2 linked regions of the Parasedimentitalea psychrophila genome follow. The protein of the gene in region 2 binds, or shares a complex with, the protein of the main gene of each other region. Links are inferred from orthologs where the notes say so. Each region holds a gene or a part of one and is shown on either strand. Other genes may lie near its edges.

The links.
Region 1: the proteins of QPJ95_RS09535 (region 2) and dapF are in contact, whole or in part, in a solved structure (PDB 5YGU), measured with the Escherichia coli proteins. The link is inferred for Parasedimentitalea psychrophila from one-to-one orthologs.

The regions. Positions count from the first base shown.
Region 1 is NZ_CP127247.1:1,755,220-1,758,485, forward strand. The notes cover bases 56-2,998. They hold dapF (diaminopimelate epimerase), read right to left. Parts: upstream 1,977-2,998; coding sequence 1,134-1,976; downstream 56-1,133. Other genes in these bases: mtaB (tRNA (N(6)-L-threonylcarbamoyladenosine(37)-C(2))-methylthiotransferase MtaB), read right to left, coding at 56-1,137; QPJ95_RS08470 (pyrroline-5-carboxylate reductase), read left to right, coding at 2,440-2,998. Outside these bases: more of mtaB, read right to left, coding at 1-55; more of QPJ95_RS08470, read left to right, coding at 2,999-3,219. UniProt on the Escherichia coli protein: Involved in the succinylase branch of the L-lysine biosynthesis and in the biosynthesis of the pentapeptide incorporated in the peptidoglycan moiety. Catalyzes the stereoinversion of LL-2,6-diaminopimelate (L,L-DAP) to meso-diaminopimelate (meso-DAP).
Region 2 is NZ_CP127247.1:1,975,911-1,979,059, reverse strand. What follows is about bases 103-2,928. They hold QPJ95_RS09535 (RNA pyrophosphohydrolase), read right to left. Parts: upstream 1,844-2,928; coding sequence 1,361-1,843; downstream 103-1,360. Other genes in these bases: QPJ95_RS09530 (NADPH-dependent 2,4-dienoyl-CoA reductase), read left to right, coding at 1,973-2,928; QPJ95_RS09540 (adenosine kinase), read left to right, coding at 274-1,263; nth (endonuclease III), read left to right, coding at 103-277. Outside these bases: more of nth, read left to right, coding at 1-102; more of QPJ95_RS09530, read left to right, coding at 2,929-3,149. UniProt on the Escherichia coli protein: Master regulator of 5'-end-dependent mRNA decay.

The sequences.
Region 1 (3,266 bases), 220 kb from region 2 along the record:
TTCCATCAGGATGTGATGTATCTGACCAATTTGCGCCTGCAGGTGCCGCTGCACCTGGTCCGCGCCTGCTGCACGCAGGCGGGCGGCGCGGTCCTTGATCACCTTGCCATTCACCTGATCCGGGATCTTGGCGGCCGGGGTGCCCTCTCGCTTGGAGTAGGGGAAAACATGCAGCCAGGTCAGCTGGCAATCCCTCACCAGTTTCAGCGAGTTGTCAAAATGCGCTTCGGTTTCGGTTGGGAAGCCAGCGATGATATCGGCGCCAAAGGTTATGTCCGGGCGCAGCTTTTTGGCCTCTTCCGTAAAGCGGATGGCGTCATCACGCAGATGGCGGCGTTTCATGCGTTTCAGAATCAGGTCGTCGCCGTGCTGCAGGCTGAGGTGCAGGTGCGGCATCAGCCGCGGCTCACTGGCGATGGCCCGCATCAGGTTGTCGTCCACCTCGATCGAATCGATAGATGAGATCCGCAGCCGGGGCAGGTCCGGCACCAGCCGCAGGATCCGCATCACCAGATCACCAAATTTGGGCGCCGCAGGCAGATCAGCGCCCCAGGAGGTCAGGTCAACTCCGGTCAGCACCACCTCGTTATAGCCCTTATCGACCAGGCGTTTGATCTGGTCCACCACCACGCCGGCCGGAACTGAGCGCGAGTTGCCGCGGCCATAGGGGATGATGCAAAAGGTGCAGCGGTGGTCGCAGCCGTTCTGTACCTGCACATAGGCGCGGCTGCGGCTGCCGAAGCCGTCGATCAGATGGCCTGCGGTCTCGGTGACGGACATGATGTCATCCACCTGCACCGCTTCGCTGTCGCCGATAAAGTCAGCCGCCATGCCATTCCAGGTCTCGGGGCGCATCTTTTCGGTATTGCCGATGACCACGTCTACCTCGGCCATGGCGGCAAAGGTTTCGGGCTCTGTCTGCGCCGCGCAGCCGGTGACGATCAGCCGGGCGTCCGGGTGTTCCCGGCGCAGCTTGCGGATCTCCTGGCGCGCCTTGCGCACCGCCTCGGCGGTGACCGCACAGGTGTTGACCACCACGGCGTTTTCCAGCCCAGCCTGTTGCGACAATTCCTTCATGGCTTCGGTTTCATAGGCGTTCAGCCGACAGCCGAGGGTCGCGAATTTGGGAGTATTCATGTCAGGCCTTCCAGGAAGTCACGGGTCAATACGCCGCTCAGCACATGTTTGGTGGCGCCGGTCATCCAGACGCCGTCGTCGCGCCAGTCAATCCACAAGCTGCCGCCGTCCAGATCGATCTGCACCTTGCGCCCTGTCAGTCCACGACGGGCCGCCGCCACAGCGGTAGCGCAGGACGACGAGCCTGAGGCAAGGGTGATGCCCACACCGCGCTCCCAGACCCGCATGCGCAGGCGATCAGGGGCCACCAGATGCGCCACCTGCACATTGGTGCGCTCGGGGTATAGCGGGTGATGCTCGCAGCGGCTGCCAAATTCTTCCAGCCGCACCTGCTCGGCATCCTCGACGAAAAAGGTGCAATGGGGATTGCCCATACCGGTTGCCGTCGGAGCGCCCTCGATTGGCAGTTCCAGCGTGTCCAATTCCTCGGCCAGCGGAATCTGGTGCCACAGCAATTGCGGCTGTCCCATGTTGACCGAGGTCAGCCCGTTGCCTGCATCACGCGCGAACAGATCGCCGCGGTCGGTGGTCAGGTGCAGCTCGCTGTTGCCACTTTCCTCCATCAGCCAGCGGGCGATGCAGCGGGTGGCGTTGCCGCAGGCCGCCGAGGTCGAGCCGTCTGAGTTGTAAAAGGTCAGATGGGCATCACCGGGCCCCCGTTCGATCACCGCAAGCTGATCAAAGCCAACCCCAAACCGGCGGTGGCCAATGCCGCGCGCCAGCGCAGGGGTGATAACCACGGGATTCGCACGGGCATCGACAACGACAAAGTCATTGCCCAGCCCGTGCATCTTCATAAACGGCAGTTCGGTGATGGAATTGGTGCTCATGTCGGGCATATAGCCCCGCCCCCGGAATGAATCTACCCTTGGCCCGAAAAAGTTGAAGAAAGCGCTTGACCGCTTGCCTAGCTAGCCCTAGAGAAGCGCCTATCAGGACGGTTTGAATGAGATCTTCAAGCTGACTTGGGAGCGAATTAAGCTCTTGATCTTCTTAGATCAATTGGCTTAAAGAGCGACACGGAAGCGATCCGATCGCTTCGAAAAAGTGGGCCGTTAGCTCAGTTGGTAGAGCAACTGACTTTTAATCAGTAGGTCTCCGGTTCGAACCCGGAACGGCTCACCACTTTTTCCGCCTTTGTTGAATATCACCACGGGCGCTGCCTATGGCAGCAGCATTGTGGCCGACCTGAGTTTTGGGTTGTCGGCAGGCTCCCGACCTCTGTTATGCAGGTGAGTGATATGGAGACGTCCGGCGCGCGCCAGCGGTGCCGCTCCATCTGATGCGAGGGAGAGTATAGCTATGAAAATTGGATTTATTGGCACTGGTGACATCACCGAAGCGATTGTTACTGGTTTGATTGCGACGGATTTTCCGATCAGCGAGATCATCCTGTCAGAACGCAGTCAGGCTAAATCGGCGCGGCTTGCGGCGGCGGATAGCCGGATCCGCGTGACCCCGGACAATCAGCAGATCGTAGATCAGGCCGATCTGCTTTTCCTGGCGGTGCGGCCTCAGGTCGCCGAAGAGGTGCTGCGGGTGCTCAAATTTCGCGACGGCCAACAGGTCGCCAGCCTGATTGCAACCGTCACATTCGAATCACTGTTGGACTGGATTGGCGCGCCGGTCAGTCTCAGCCGCTCAATCCCATTGCCTGCGGTGGCCAACCGGCGGGGTGTGACTGCGATCTATCCGGCGGATGAGCTGCTCGAATCATTCTATGACGCCCTAGGCACGGTGGTTGTTGCGCAATCGCTGGATGAATTTGATGCCTATGCCGCCGCAAGTGCGCTGATGGAGCTGTATTTTGGTGTCATGGAGACCGCATCGGATTGGCTTTGCACCCAGGGCACATCGCCACAGAACGCGCAGAGCTATCTGACCAAGATCTTTCTGGAGCTGTCCCGGACGGCCGACAGCGCACCTCAGGCTAGCTTTGCCAGCCTGCGCGACAACCATTCCACGCCGGGTGGGCTGAATGAACAGATGTTTTCGGTCTTCGCGGACTCGGGCGGCACAAAGGCCCTGACTCAGGCGCTGGAGAGTGTCGCCAAACGGGTGCGTAACGCGCGAGAGGCATAGTCACGGGAGGGCCAGGGGCTGCGCATCCGGTGATTGTACTGGATATT
Region 2 (3,149 bases):
CAAAACCGCCAATGTGGTGCTGAACATGTGGTGGCAGCAGCCCGCACAGGCGGTGGACACCCATATCTTTCGCGTTGGCAACCGGTCCGGCATTGCTCCGGGCAAGGACGTAGACGCCGTTGAACGCGCGGTGGAAGACAATATTCCCGCTGATTTTCAACTCCACGCCCATCACTGGCTGATTTTACACGGCCGCTATCATTGTAAAGCACGCAAACCGCTCTGTGGCACCTGCCTGATCCGCGACCTGTGCATGTTTGAGGACAAAAACCTATGAAGACCTACCAGATTGTTGGCATCGGCAATGCCGTTGTCGATGTCATCAGCCAAAGCGACGACAGCTTTCTTGACCTTATGGGCATCGAGAAGGGCATCATGCAGCTGATCGAACGCGATCGCGGCGAAGTGCTTTATGCGGCGATGCAGGGCCGGGTGCAGACCCCCGGTGGATCGGTCGCCAATACCATCGCCGGGGCTGGCGCGCTGGGGCTGGATGCGGCCTTTATTGGCCGGGTGCATGACGATGCGCTGGGGCAGTTCTACGCCAAAGCGATGACTGACGATGGCGTTGATTTTGTCAATGCGCCGGTCGCCGGTGGTGAGCTGCCCACCTCGCGCTCGATGATCTTTGTGTCGCCGGACGGTGAGCGCTCGATGAACACCTATCTGGGCATCTCCTCCGAGCTGAGCTCGGCCGATGTGTCCTCGGGTGTGGCCGGTCAGGCCCAGATCATGTTCCTCGAGGGCTATCTGTTCGACAAGGACAAGGGCAAAACCGCGTTTCTGGAGGCGGCGCGCAGCTGCCATGCAGGCGGCGGCAAGGCTGGCATCGCCATTTCCGACCCGTTCTGTGTCGAACGTCACCGCGCCGATTTCCTGTCGCTGATCGAAAACGAGCTGGACTACGTGATCGGCAATGAGGCCGAGATCAAGTCACTGTTTGAAACCGATGATCTGGAAGCCGCATTGGCGCAAACCGCCGAGATCTGCCCGCTGGTGGTCTGCACCCGTTCGGGCGATGGCGTGACTGTGGTGTCCGAGGGCAAACAGATCGAGGTGCCGGTGACCCGTGTGGTGCCAGTCGACGCCACCGGAGCCGGCGATCAGTTTGCGGCCGGCTTCCTGTTTGGCATGGCCACTGGCCGTGATCTGGAAACCTGTGCCAAGATCGGCTGCCTCTGCGCCGGTGAGGTGATCAGCCACATTGGCCCCCGCCCCGAGGCCAACATGCTGGAACTGCTGCGCGCCGAAGGTCTGCTGTAAACAAACCCAGGCTCTCCCGCCCGTCGGAAATGCCCCCTGCGGGGGCAATTCCTTCCGTTGGGCCCAGCGCGCGGCTTTGCCGCGCGCTGTCAGTTGATTACAGATACCCCTGAAATTCGGCGACCACCCGCGCATAGACCTCGCGCTTGAACGGCACGATCTTGTCCACCAACTGATCCACCGGCTGCCAGCACCAGGCCGAGAACTCGGGGTGCTCGGTGTCGATGTTGACCTGATCATCACTACCGGTAAAGCGCATCAGATACCATTTCTGTTCCTGGCCGCGATATTTGCCACCCCAGAATTTCGGCACCACGTCATGTGGCAGCTCATAGGGCAGCCAGCCGTCGCTTTCGGCGATGATCTCGACCAGTTCGGGCACCACTCCGGTTTCCTCTTCCAGTTCCCGCAGCGCCGCCGTGCGGGGATCTTCGCCGTCATCAATGCCACCCTGCGGCATCTGCCAGGCGTCCTTGAACCGGTCTTTGCGCTGGCCGACAAAGACATCGCCCGCCGCGTTCAACAGCATCACCCCGACATTGGGGCGATAGGGCAGTTTGGCAATCTCACTCGGCGTCATCTCGCTCTCCTGATGTTATAGGTCCTGTGTAGCGCGGCCTTCGCGTCGTACAAGAGGGTGACGCCGCGTTTCGGGTGACAAGTCGCTGCAACGCGGCAATTCTATCCGGCACATCTGAGGGAGAGTGTGATGACTGAGTACCCAAACCTGCTGGCGCCGTTGGACCTGGGCTTTACCACCCTGAAGAACCGCGTGTTGATGGGATCCATGCACACTGGCCTGGAAGAGACCCGCGACTGGAACCGGGTGGCCGAGTTCTATGCATCGCGGGCACGCGGCGAGGTAGGCCTGATGGTCACCGGCGGCATTGGCCCCAATCTTGAAGGCTCGGTCCTGCCCGGCGCGGCGATGATGACCTGCGACGACGACGTCAACAACCACGCCATTGTCACCGACCGCGTTCATCAGGCCGGTGGCAAGATCGCGATGCAGATCCTGCATGCCGGGCGCTATGCTTACGGCCCCAAATGTGTCGCCCCCAGTGCGATAAAATCGCCGATCTCTCCGTTCCCGCCCACGGCGCTGGATGAGGATGGCATCGAAAAACAGATCGCCGATATCGTCAACGCCGCCGTCCTGGCGCAAAGGGCCGGCTATGACGGTGTCGAGATCATGGGCTCTGAGGGCTATTTCCTCAACCAATTCCTGGTCAAGCACACCAACAAACGGGAGGACCGCTGGGGCGGATCTTATGAGAACCGAATGCGCCTGGCTGTTGAGGTGGTGCGCCGCACCCGTGCGGCTGTGGGGGTGAATTTCATTATCATCTTCCGGCTGTCGATGATCGACCTGGTGCCCAATGGGTCCACCCATGACGAGGTGGTGCAACTGGCCGTCGCGGTTGAGAAAGTCGGCGCCACCATTATCAATTCTGGTATCGGCTGGCACGAGGCACGCATCCCCACCATCGCCACCAGCGTTCCGCGCGCCGCTTTTGCCTGGATCACCAAGAAACTGATGGGCAAGATTGGCATTCCGCTGATTGCCTCGAACCGGATCAACACGCCCGAGGTCGGCGAAGAGGTGCTGGCCACAGGCTGCGCCGATATGGTGTCGATGGCGCGTCCGATGCTGGCGGATGCGGATTTTGTCAAAAAGGCAATGCGTGGCGCAGGCGATCAGATCGCCCCCTGCATCGCCTGCAATCAGGCCTGTCTGGACCATACATTCGGCGGCAAGCTGACCTCGTGCCTGGTCAACCCGCAGGCCTGCTATGAGACCGAACTGCTGATCGAGATCGCTCCCGTCGCCAAGACCATCGCCATTGTGGGCGCAGGTCCGGCTGGGCTGTCCACCGCATTGACCG